3 regions of the Colwellia sp. NW0002-52-1 genome follow, and region 1 is predicted to be linked to each of the others. Evidence: predicted binding sites of a transcription regulator. Region 1 holds the regulator's gene; each other region holds the start of a gene.
What was found. The regulator FliA, encoded in region 1, starts transcription of late flagellar genes. The targets are predictions, from matches to a motif close to CTAAAGNTNNNNNNNNNNNNGCCGATA.

Region 1 (4,381 bases):
GCTGCTGCAGGCTTGGGGCCTTGTCCTTTACCATGGAGTTCGTCTAGCAAAGACTCAAACTCGGCATCATTTATTTCGTCGGGTGAAGTAGCTTTTGGCGCCGGACTTGGGGCGCTAACATCTGAAGAAAATGAACCTCTGCCATGAAGCTCATCTAATAAAGATTCAAATTCGTCATCCGAAATATCATTACTATTTGATACTGGGGCTTTAGGCGCTACAGGGGCACTTGGAGTTGGTGAACCACCACCATGAAGCTCGTCTAATAAACGCTCAAATTCATCTTCTGACATTTCGTCATTTGAAGCCGTTGGTTCAGCTGGGGCTTCATTAGAAGCATCAACAAACGGCGCGGCTTGCTCATCTTGAGTTTCAGGTTGAGATAATCGGTGTAATTCGGTAATAAGAACAGGGTTTGGCTTTGATAACGCTTCTTTACTCTGCACTTGGGCAAATTGTTCATTAATGGTATCTAATGCTTGTAAGATCACATCCATTAATTCTGAAGTAACCGCTCGCTGTTGGTTTCTTAAGGTATCAAAAACATTTTCAGCACCATGGCAAGTTTCTACCAACTCAGTAAGTGATAAAAATCCGGCGCCGCCCTTTACCGTATGAAAGCCCCTAAAAATAGCGTTAAGTAGCTCGGCATTATTAGGATCATTTTCAAGCTCAACTAATTGCTCCGACAAGGTTTCAAGTATTTCTCCAGCTTCAATTAAAAAATCCTGAAGAATTTCCTCATCTTGTTCAAATGACATTTAATAACTCCTGTTAAAAACCTAAACTTGATAATAAATCATCAACGTCGTCTTGACCTGACACAACATCTTGGCGGTTTTCGCTGTTAATAATTGGGCCTTCAACTAAATTTTCACCTACTTTAGGAAGCTGGTCAGATTTATTTTTCTCTGATGACATACCAAAAGCGGTTAACATGTAAATTAAGCTTTCTTCAACCTCGCGTACCAAATCAATTACTTTTCGAATAACTTGGCCTGTAAGATCTTGAAAGTCTTGTGCCATTAAAACATCTGTCATTAAGCGATGAATTTTACTGCTTTCTTTTTCAGTTGTTTTCAATAATACATCAATATCTTGACATAAAGCTTTAAATTCAACGACATCAAGATCATTGTGCATTAATTTTTGCCACAGCGGATTAACCGTACTAATTTGCTTTTGAATACCATCAACTACCGGAAATATTGCTTCAACGGCGTCCATAGTTTTATTAGCAGCTTCTTCAGTATGACTAATAACAAAATTCAACCTTTCTTTAGCGTCAGGAATATCTGCTGTCGCTAAATCATTTAAACGTTCATCAATTTGAAAGTTATTCAAAGAGTCATGTAATTGGCGGGTTAACTTACCTATTTCTTCGAATAGTTCAGAATTAATTGGGCTTTGAATTTCTGCTATTAATTCATTCGCTTTAGCTTGTTGATCAGACTCAATGTATTCAACCAATAACTTTGCTTGCTCTAAAGAAATATGGACATTAGTTTTTGTACTCATAAAACAGCCTTGCCTAACAAAAATTGATAATTAACCAAGACGTTCGAATATTTTGTCAAGCTTGGTATTTAACGTTGCTGCCGTAAATGGTTTTACAATATAGCCGTTAACACCGGCTTGCGCCGCCATGATAATTTGTTCTTTCTTAGCTTCAGCTGTCACCATTAATACCGGTATGTGAGATAAGTTACTGTCTGCTCTTATGGCTTTAAGTAAATCAATACCTTGCATGCCAGGCATATTCCAGTCTGTAACAACAAACTCAAAGTTACCATCTTTAAGCATCGGCAGTGCTGTGTTGCCGTCGTCTGCTTCTGAAATATTGGTAAAACCTAAGTCACGTAACAAGTTTTTGATTATTCGTCTCATTGTTGAAAAATCATCAACAACAAGTACTTTCATATTTTTATCCAAGGCACCCTCCGGTGAGAACATTTAAATTTCTACGTTTCTATTATTATAGTTAACTATTCTACTTAACTTTGCCAAGATTGCATACGTGCTTTTAAGCGATGCATCGCCTGACTGTGTATTTGGCTAACCCGAGACTCACTCACGTCAAGAACTTGCCCTATTTCTCTAAGGTTAAGCTCTTCATCATAATACAATGACAGTACTAAAGCTTCTCGTTCGGGTAAAGAGGAAATACATTCAGCTAATGACTTTTTGAAAAAGCTCTGTTCAATATTAGCATACGGTTCATCTGGCTGCTGACTATGAGCAACTTCAATAACATCTTCACTCACACCTAAATCATCAATACCGAGTATTTTCCCTGCACTGACTTCGTTTAAAATTTGATGATATTCATTAATTGAAAGTTCTAATTTTTCAGCAACTTCATAGTCGCTCACATCGCGACCGTGCTCAGCTTCTAAGTTTTTTATTGCTTCACTGACCATACGGCTATTTTTATGCACTGAACGAGGCACCCAGTCACCGCGTCGGATCTCATCTAACATAGCACCACGAATGCGAATGCCAGCGAAAGTTTCAAAGCTGGCACCTTTGGTATTGTCAAAGTTGTTTGATGCTTCAAGTAGGCCTATCATGCCTGATTGGATAAGGTCATCAACAATTACACTAGCGGGTAATCGGGCAAGTAAATGATAAGCGATACGCTTTACAAGCACCGTGTGTTGTTCTAACAAAGCCGATTTATCAACACTATAAGTATGTAGTTTTCCCACTATAGCTCACTTTTTTGGTTGTTAGTGTTCTAGCAATTGCTCGATAAAAAACTCTAAATGTCCTGAAGCCTCTTTGGGCACTGGCCAGCTGATAATATTTTTGGCAAGAGATTTAAAGCCAATAGATGCAGGGGAGTCAGGATATGCTTCAACAATTGCTTGTTGTTTTCTCACTGATTTGCGAATATTTTCATCAAAGGGTACTACGGCAACAAGCTCTAAAGTTACATCTAAAAATCTATCGGTAACTTTTGAAAGCTTGGCAAATAAGTTTTGGCCTTCTTTGGCACTGCGCACCATATTCGCCACTACTTTGAATTTGAATAAGCCGTGATCGCGACTTAACAGCTTCATAAGTGCATAACAGTCTGTAATTGAAGTAGGTTCGTCACATACAACCAATAATACGTCTTGAGATGCTCGACAAAAACTCAAAACCATATCGGAGATACCAGCGGCTGTATCAACAATTAAAATATCAAATTTGGTTTGCATATCGCTAAAGGCACGTATTAGCCCAGCATGTTCAGCAGGCGTTAAATCTACCATAGATTGTGTGCCCGATGTCGCGGGAATTATATTGATACCACCTGGACCTTGGATAATAATATCGTCCAGTTCACATTCGCCAGATAATACGTGAGACAAGTTTCGTTGCACCCGTAAACCTAGCATAACGTCAACATTCGCTAAACCTAAATCAGCATCTAGCACGAGTACGCGCTTGCCTAGTTTAGCTAGGGAAATAGCAGTATTTAATGAGACATTGGTTTTGCCAACGCCACCTTTACCACCTGACACTGCTATGACTTTAATTTGTTGGGGATCTTGCATTTTTCTTAAGCCGCTCGCTTGATCTATCATCTAAGTAATTTCTCTATATAATACCAATTGACATAAATATTCAATCAGTATAATTGCTCTGCCAATTTAAAGGCGACTAAACTGCAACAGCTGTTACGGGTGTGCGCCAAGAAACAGCATTTGAGCTTTGAGACTTATTTGCCATTCTATCTGCAAGCGTAACTAATTTCTCAGCATTTGCAACCTTAATATCTTCTGGAACTCTTTGTCCATCAGTAAGATAGCCAATAGCTAATCCATTTTGTAGTGAGGTAGTGATAATTTCACCAGCACTAAGACTCTCATCTAATTTAGTGTAGATGCAACCGGCAAGAGGAATACGTTTAAAACGTTCAACATTTTCTTGCATAACACGTTGTTGTGTATTGGCTGCTAACACTAGGTAATTACGAATTCTAACACGCGCATTAGAAATTAAGGTAGTCAAATGCTCAGTCAATCGCATATCTCTTTGCCCCATACCCGCGGTATCTATTAGGATTAATTTCTTTTGCGAAAACTGTTGTAACAAGGTGTCTAGTTCATTGCCGTCATTAGCAAGTTTTACTTGGCAGCCAATAATGCGCCCGTAGGTGGCAAGTTGTTCAAATCCAGCAATGCGGTAACTGTCAGTTGAAATTAATACCACTTGATCAGCACCATGTGCTTGTGCAAAACGAGCCGCTAACTTTGCAATGGTTGTTGTTTTGCCAACACCAGTAGGACCGACAAGAGAAACTACGCCACCGCGCTGAATAATATCGTTATTCGTTGTGTTTAATTGTTCCGCTATAATATGTTTTGCTTGTTGCCATGCGTCTTTTTCTTCA
Region 2 (4,381 bases), on a different contig from region 1:
CCGGAAATATTACCGTGTGCAAATAATAAAAAACCTCGGTAAAGCCCCAAATACCTAAAACCACCACCAGTAAAACAGTAAAACTTAAAAGTGAAATAATTTTTTGCTTACCTGTTGGCATTTTCCTTATCGAGTTAACATTTATTTTATCTATATTTAAGCCATATAAAAATAACACCCCAAATAACAATATCAAGCTTCCCCACCATAATTTTTCAACTGCGTTTAATAACTTGGCAACATCTTTAAGATGTAGTACCTCAGCATTGGTTAACAAACGTTTAGATACCGCGTGATTATTTACATAATTGATGTTAGCTAAACCATGGCCTTGTTGATGAATCGCTTGAACAATATCGGCAAATTTCGTTTCATGTAGCTGGATATTATCAATAGGGAAATCTCGTTTACCTTGAGTATTCTTCGGAACATTTTTTATGACTACGTCATTAATATGTAAGGTTTGATACCAAAAACTATACAAGAAATTTGTAGTTTTACTTATCTGCCAGCTAATACCCAAAGAGAAAACCAACAATATTAGAGCAAATATACACCAAATAAATTGCCTCAAAACAGCACCTTTTTTCATAAAAATATACATAACCTTATTAATTAAATACGCTACAGCCTGCTTTAGTTTATCGCTTATTAGTTTGAAACTAATTAATAGTTGTACATTAACATATAGTTAAGCGTTTAAGTTTAAGGTCAGGTATAAGAAAGATAAATGAACGCTTTTATATTAACTTAAAAGAATAAATCTAACCCAATCACATCAAAGTCATTGTTGACAAATTTTTTCAAAAAACTTTTATTTCAGTTTGTATTTCCACTTGAATTTTCATTTAGCATCTCGCCAGTTACTACCCAAAAAAATATGCTAAAAAAGATGACATAAAAATAAATTCAATAATACTTGATCTTACCTTTAGAACGATATACTGTACATACATACAGTATACCGAGGTAGGCAATATGATCAACGTTAACAAAATAGATTTAGATTTTAATATCAATAACTTAAAGTCAATCACCACATTAACAAACCCAGTTAAAACAGAGTTAACTACTGCTTGGTGTAACGTAGTGCATGTGAATAACGCCATTGATTTAACTGAAAAATACCAAGATATTTGCCAGAAACATTACGACAATAGCAAGTGGATTTTAATGATTAATCCCGAAAATGACTCGCTAGAGCAACTCTCTACTATGGGGAAAATTAACCCTGAAAAAATATTGAAAGTAAATACGAATAAGGTCAATGTTAGCTTAGAAAATATTAAAAGCACTTTATTAAAAGGTACTTGCTCTGCAATGATATTGAATGATGCGAGTTATAATGAAGACGAATTAAATGACATAGCACACTGTGCAGCTATAGGGAAAACGCAATGCATATTATTGCAACATCACCAGAATTGCCAAGCACAAAAATTACATTAAACCAGACTTAGCTTTCAAGCCGAGTCAGAAAACTTAACCTGAAAAAATAATTCAGACGCTTATTTAAATACATCGCTTTATTTATAAAGACTGACTTATTTAGGCTGTTCATAGGGCTTAAATTAAGCCGGCTTAACCGACAGTAAGCTCAAAATATTGCCATATATGAACTTACATAAATAGCTCAACGACTTTGCAATGTCATGATAAACTCTTAATAATTTAATTTAGAAGAATATCTCCATGCAATGTCCATGTGGCTTAGAACTTACCTTTGCACAATGTTGCCAACCTTTAATAACGGCGACAAAGTTAGCAAACTCCCCAGAGCAATTAATGCGCTCTCGTTACTCTGCTTATGCAACAAATAATGCTGAGTACATTTACCTTACCTATGCAAGTTCTAGCAGGCTTGAACAATCTATTGCTGATATAGAGCAATCGGCCATACAAACAAAGTGGTTAAAGCTTGTTGTTCATAGTGCTAGTGAGTTCCAAACAAGCAGCAATAATAATGACAGTGCACAAGTTATGTTTTCAGCATTTTATCAACATCTTGGGAAAATATGGCAAATGCAAGAAAACTCAAATTTTATTATTGAAGATAGTGTTTGGCGATATCTAGATGGTGATGTCTCAGAAAGTAAAGTACTAAAAAAACCGAAAAGAAACGAAGCGTGCTTTTGCCTGAGTAATAAAAAATTTAAACAGTGTTGTGCTAACGCACTTTAAGCAACAGCCTCAACAATAGCTGACTTCTCAAGGGTATTTTTTATGCCAGATAACCATGCCTCAGCGTTAAACGCTAAATTGGGCTGAGGTCGCTCTAATGCTTTATTTTTATATTTTTGCTGACAATACAAGCTTGTGTTACTCATTACTTGCTGGTTTATAAAGCGAGCATCGTCACGAAAGGCTAAAGGATTAGGGCTTAATGCATTCATCAAACGTAGGTGTTCTAAACGTTTAGACTCAATTAAATCAGCTTGATTAAAAAGTTGCGTATCCTCAATATCCTTTAAAGCAATTGGTGCTTCATTAGGGAGTTGGAAACGCTTTCGTAATAGCTCTGATGTAGTGACATTGGTAGGCGTAACGGTTTGTGGTAGTTTGAACTGGCTATGAGCTCGAACATCATCGGTTAGCATAGCGAGTAACAACGAAAAATCAGCACGACGTTCGCTATGAACACTTTCGTTAAGCTGCTCGCCTAATTGAAGTTCATGAACAAGAATGTCGTTTGATATGTTTACTATTGTCAAAATAATCTACTATTTTACTGCCGATATTTATTTATCGGCAGTTAAGTAAATTACTTTATGGTTGGATTGAATTAATTAGCTATTTTTATAATATTTACAGGATATTGTACAATTACTATACATTAAATTACAATGTGCTTAATTGGCCAACTAAGAATAAAACTCGCACCACCGTTTTCACTATCAACAACAGAAGCACTACCACCGTGCCATTCCATAATACGGCAAACTATCGCTAAGCCTAAACCAAAACCACCCGTTTCACGATTGCGTGAAATGTCACCACGAGAAAACGCATCAAAAATTGTGCATTTAAAGTCGTCACAAACACCTTCTCCGTTATCCGTCACTTTTATCTGACATTGATCGGCATTTTTTGAAATAGTGATATCTATTTCACCATTGCCGTATTTTATTGCGTTAGAAATGTAGTTGTTCAAAGCTCGTGCGATAAATTGTTTATCAAGGTCAACTTTATCTTCGCCGAGTAAGTTATTCACCGTAAAGTTTTGTTCAAATTGCTGGAAATTACCGACTTGGTTTTTAACAATATCCACTACTGCTTCGTTGGTAAACTTTAGCTCCGGCTTTTCATTATCAAAACTGGCATAAATTAGCATTTCACTGATCAGCTGTTCTAGCTCACAAATATCTTTACTAATAGCCTTACGGTATTTTTCTTGCTTCACTTTATCATCAGTACACTCTAACATTTGTAAAGCAAATTTTGTGCGTGCTAAAGGGGTGCGTAATTCATGAGCTACTGCGGTAGATAATTCTTTATGAGCATCAATTAAACGTTTAATACGACTCGCCATAGTATTAAAAGCCGTCACCATAGGTTCAGTCATTGTTGATCTTGCTTTTGGGGCTACCATATCAAAACTTTCTTGACCAAAAGCTACGGCTGTTTTTCGTAACTGATCTAAATCACGAGAAAGAGGCCGTAACCAAAAAAACAATAAACATGCTAAACTTGCCAGTAAAACAACACGAACTAAAGCCTCAACTCTTGGCCTGGTTGGCATTTTTGCTGGGCCAAGTACAATCACAGCACCTGTACTCTTAATGCGGTGATGAATTTCTACGGCGTCATTATCATAAAATATATGGGTGTTATCTTCTTTAATAACATCATGGCGTTGATGACTAATTTTTTCTGCTTGCTGTTCTGACATTAGCTTTAATGACAGCTTCCATTCTTTAGAAGCACCCGACAAAATATCTTGCCATTCGTTTTCAGGGTGTTTTTCTAAATAATTAGAAAGCGAGAGCAGCATACTTTTATAACCAGTATATGACTCTATATCTTGTTCTAAATAAGAGCTCCACACTTCATCTAACATCCAAGAAAAGATGATAAAGATAGAGATTATTAGAAAGTATAAGCTAAAAAATGAGCGACCTAGTTTCATCAAAGTGCCTAAATAGAGGAAAGAAATTCTGATGAGTTGGCGTAGCAACCCATCAGTTTACACATTGAAATAATGTTTAGCTCCATGCGTCAGGAACAAATAAGTAGCCTTGACCCCAAATGGTTTTAATTCTGAAAGGTGTTTCATTACTATCTTGCAGTTTTTTACGTAAACGTGAAATACGTACATCGACACTTCTGTCCATACCATCGTATTCACGACCAACAACGGCTTTATAGATGTAATCGCGATTTT
Region 3 (4,381 bases), on a different contig from region 1:
CATTTAAGTTAGTCAGTGTTTGGCTCGATACCTGCCCAACGGCTTCGCCTGTCACTAATGCTTGAATGCCCATTTTGTTGGCAATTTTTTCTGCAGCACGCATCATCATGCGCTTAAGCACAACGCCCATTAAACCATTTTCAATATTTTCTAATATTTCTTCTACTACAGGTTCGAAATCAACGGCAAAAAACTTAACACGATGCGACGCGCCAAATTTATTCCATAAGTAGTAACTCACTTGTTTAACACCAACTTCGTGCGCTGCACCACCTAAGTTAAAGAAACAATAATGTGTACGAGCACCTTTTTTGATCATTTGATAACTGGCAACACCAGAATCAAAACCACCCGACATCAAAGACAACACATCTTCTTGGGTAGCGATAGGAAAACCGCCCATACCTTTATGGCGTTCGGTAACGATAAATAAATTTTCATTTTTAATTTCAAGGTGTACGGTGAAATCAGGCTTTGATAGTTTTACACGCGCCGACTCTACGAGTTGGTTTAAACCGCCGCCGACATATTGTTCAGCTTTTATCGAGTTAAACTCGTGTTTGCCTGTTCGTTTTACACGTACACAAAAAGTTTTATTTTCAATGTTTTTTGCATGTACCGCTGCTGTTTTTTCATAAATATCATGCAAATCAGTAAAGTTCGTTTGTTGCACTTCAAGAAACATGGGAATGCCAGGGATCGACTTTAGTGTATCGATTAATTTTAAGCGATTTTCTGGCGTATTATTAGCGGTGTTAACTTCGATGTTATCCCAGTTCATGCGCGTTGTAACTTGGTCATCAACACGACGTAAAACGTTTTTCACACTCGACTCTAAAATCTTAGTAAAACGCTTTCGTACCGGACGGCTTTTAATCGTAATTTCAGCCTGTAATTTAACAATAAATTTCATTAACAATAATACCCACACTTAGAATGGCGCGCATTATATACCCGATCGACTGTAATTTGCAAAAGTTCAGCACATGGCATATTTGACAAATTTTAGTGAAATAAAAGCTCAATATAGATAAATAGTTAGAGCTTTATATTAGTTTTATTGGGCTTTGGGAATAAAAAAAGGAGCACATATTTTGTGCTCCTTAATAAATGATTAATATGTCACGTTATTTAACATTGCTATCGAATAGATATTGGGTCAGTTTCTTTTGCTTTACCTTGATTAATGGCAATTTCAACACGTCGGTTTAATCGTCGATTTAATCGAGTAGTGTTAGGCACTAAAGGCCGAGTGTCGGCGTGACCTACAACAAGTAACCTCGATTGATCAAAACCCGGTACTTTAATGATTTCATGCGCAATAGCGACCGCACGTTTACTTGATAAATCCCAATTTGACGTAAAGAGTTCAGAGCTTATACCTTGGTTATCAGTATTACCTGAAATCATTATCTCACCTGGAACAGTATTTAATAACAGGCCAATTTCTCGCATAATAGGCTTAAACTGTGGCTGTAGAAACGCAGAGCCCGATGGAAATGAGCCATTTTCGCGAATACGAATAATCACTTGTTGACCTAACGACTCCAACTCAATAGCACCGTCTTGAATTTGTTGCTCTAGTTGCTCGGCTATTTTCTTCACAAGTTCATTCACTTCTTCTTGTGATGCTTGCTCTATTGCATCTTTTGCCTGCTGAATAGCCTCTTGCGACATTGCATCTGCCGTGCTTTGTGATTGCCCACCACGTTCAGCACCACGTTGCTCTTGTCTACCGCCCGCTTCAGTTTCATCACCCGCCTGAAATTCCAACATTTGTTGCGTCATTTCCATGGTTTGCTGTTGAATAACTTCAATCGGTGTTGGTTCCGGCTTGCCTGGTCGAAATTCTTGCGCGATTATGCTCGTGCCCTTAGGAATATCTTTTACTTCAATTTTGTTTTGCACACCAAAGGCAAACTTCATCGAGCCAGCAATTTGCTTAAACTTTAAAACGTCCATTTCTGAAAATGATAAAAGCAACACGAAAAAACACATCAGCAGCGACATTAAATCAGCAAATGTGCCCATCCATGCCGGTAACCCAGGAGGTGGACATTTACATTTATCGGCCATAATTAACTCCTGCTATTCTTCAGTGGTATTAACAGCACGCTTACCTTCAGCAAGGTAATTTTTTAATAAACCTTCAATAACTCGCGGATTTTGACCATCTTGAATACCTAGAACAGCATCTAGTACTAATTCTTGGTTCATTTTTTCTTCCGCTAAACGTAACTTCAACTTGGCAGCAATCGGTATCGCAATAACGTTAGCTAAAAATGCGCCATATAAAGTAGTTAAAAGCGCTACCGCCATCGCTGGTCCAATGGCTTTAGGATCATCCATATTCGATAACATGGCAACTAAACCAATTAAAGTACCTATCATACCCATTGCAGGAGCAACATCGGCTAATGCCATCATCATATTAGAGCCGGTTTCATGTCGTTCGGTCGTTAGGTCGATATCTTTTTGCATCGTAGCTCGAACTACATCTGCATCGTGGCCATCAACCAACATATCAACACCTTTTTGCATAAAAGCGTTCGATATTTCAGCTTCTTCTAATGCCAAAAAACCACCTTTTCGTGCCGCATCAGCCATTTCAACTGATTTTTCAATTAGCTCTTCAGGTGATTCCAGCTTAAACATAAAAGATTTGCCGATAATTTTTCCAATACCGAAAAACTGACCTAAGTTATAATTTGATAAAACAACAAAAATTGAACCACCAAATACGATGATCACCGACTGAGCATCCATAAACATGCCAATGTCACCAGCGAGTAACATTGCCATAATCAGTAAGCCTATTGCACCGACTATGCCTATTAACGTTGCTAAATCCACAAATGCCTCCGAAAAGTTTCTTAACTATATTTTTACCAAATGGTATTTCTTGTTTGATAATACCTGATGAATAGGTCTTACGCGAATACTTATAGTCTTAGTTATAGCTCTATTATCGTCCATACTGTCAATAACTTAAGTAGATATTGTGAGTATTTGCAATATTGTCTTAAATTCATCATTAATTGACCCAGCGCCCCAGCTAAGGTAAGTTTGCGCCTAGAGTTCATATCACGCTAAAAAATGCCCATGGCCAAAAAGAAAATAGAAAATCTAAGCTTCGAAGAATCATTAGTAGAATTAGAAGTAATTGTGCAAAATTTAGAACAAGGCGATCTAAACCTCGAAGAATCTATGACGTTGTTTGAACGTGGTTTACATTTGAGTCAGCATAACCAAGAAAAGCTCAAAGGTGCTGAACAGCAAATCAATATTTTACTCGAAAAAAATGGCCAAGCGACATTAGAGAAATTTAATACTAACGAGACTGAAAGCTTTGACTAAACTTGCCTTTATTGACGATGTGCAAACTCGCATTAACGATTACCTAACTAAAAAGCTCGACAGCTTAGTTATTAACGATGAGAAACTTTTAGACGCTATGCGCTATGGTTTGCTTATTGGCGGCAAACGTATGCGACCTTATTTGGCGTATATTACCGGCGCAACCTTAGATGCAGAACAAAGTGATATAGATGGTGTTGCGGCCGCTATAGAATGTATTCATGCTTATTCACTTTTACATGACGATTTACCAGCCATGGATGATGATGATTTGCGTCGTGGCCAATTAACCTGTCATAAAGCGTTTGATGAAGCAACGGCTATCCTCGCTGGTGATAGTTTACAAACTTTAGCATTTGATATTATTGCGAATCACGATTTTTCAGCAGCCGTAGATAACAAACGTATAAACTTATTACGTTATTTAGTAAGTGCATCAGGTTATCAAGGAATGTGTGGCGGTCAGGCGCTTGATTTATCAGGAACAGACAAAGCAATTTCATTAGCTGAGTTAGAACATTTACACTCATTAAAAACGGGTGCGTTATTAGAAGCCGCAGTAAAAATGGCCGCAGAATGTAGTAATAACGCTACCGCACACGATAAAGAGCAGCTTGCAATTTATGCAAAACTTGTAGGTTTAGCATATCAAGTTCGAGACGATATAATTGATATTACATCAACAGAAGAAGAGCTAGGCAAGCCAGCTGGCTCAGACCTAGCGGCTAATAAAAGTACCTATCCAGCATTGCTCGGTTTAACAGGTGCGCAAGAAAAAGCTGAAAACTTATATCAACAAGCACTTCAAGCTTTAGACACTTTGCCTTACAATACACAAAGTTTGTCCGACTTTGCGACTTTTATTGTAAGCCGCAAAAATTAATTTAAAAATTTAATAGAATAATATGACTATAAACCTAGCTGAATATCCTTTACTGGCCAATATTGATTGTCCGAATGATTTGCGCAAATTAGATAAAAATCAATTAACAAAAACCAGCGAAGAGTTAAGACGTTATCTGTT

Region 2: the regulator FliA is predicted to act here: its motif matches at 2,744-2,770, upstream of AC27H3_RS09960 (VC2046/SO_2500 family protein).
Region 3: the regulator FliA is predicted to act here: its motif matches at 2,967-2,993, upstream of pomA (flagellar motor protein PomA).

What each region holds. Positions count from the first base shown of each region.
Region 1 covers NZ_BAAJLU010000013.1:72,849-77,229, reverse strand. The annotation lists gene AC27H3_RS13165 (chemotaxis protein CheA) at 1-761, opposite strand, end outside; gene AC27H3_RS13160 (protein phosphatase CheZ) at 775-1,518, opposite strand; gene cheY (chemotaxis response regulator CheY) at 1,549-1,932, opposite strand; gene AC27H3_RS13150 (RNA polymerase sigma factor FliA) at 1,995-2,711, opposite strand; gene AC27H3_RS13145 (MinD/ParA family protein) at 2,730-3,572, opposite strand; gene flhF (flagellar biosynthesis GTPase FlhF) at 3,649-4,381, opposite strand, start outside.
Region 2 covers NZ_BAAJLU010000008.1:88,106-92,486, forward strand. The annotation lists gene AC27H3_RS09945 (lipoprotein intramolecular transacylase Lit) at 1-574, opposite strand, end outside; gene AC27H3_RS09950 (hypothetical protein) at 979-1,449, shown strand; gene AC27H3_RS09955 (YchJ family protein) at 1,693-2,181, shown strand; gene AC27H3_RS09960 (VC2046/SO_2500 family protein) at 2,178-2,711, opposite strand; gene AC27H3_RS09965 (ATP-binding protein) at 2,834-4,126, opposite strand; gene AC27H3_RS09970 (response regulator) at 4,203-4,381, opposite strand, start outside.
Region 3 covers NZ_BAAJLU010000001.1:534,365-538,745, forward strand. The annotation lists gene thiI (tRNA uracil 4-sulfurtransferase ThiI) at 1-913, opposite strand, end outside; gene AC27H3_RS02225 (flagellar motor protein MotB) at 1,141-2,076, opposite strand; gene pomA (flagellar motor protein PomA) at 2,089-2,853, opposite strand; gene xseB (exodeoxyribonuclease VII small subunit) at 3,103-3,357, shown strand; gene ispA ((2E,6E)-farnesyl diphosphate synthase) at 3,350-4,240, shown strand; gene dxs (1-deoxy-D-xylulose-5-phosphate synthase) at 4,263-4,381, shown strand, end outside.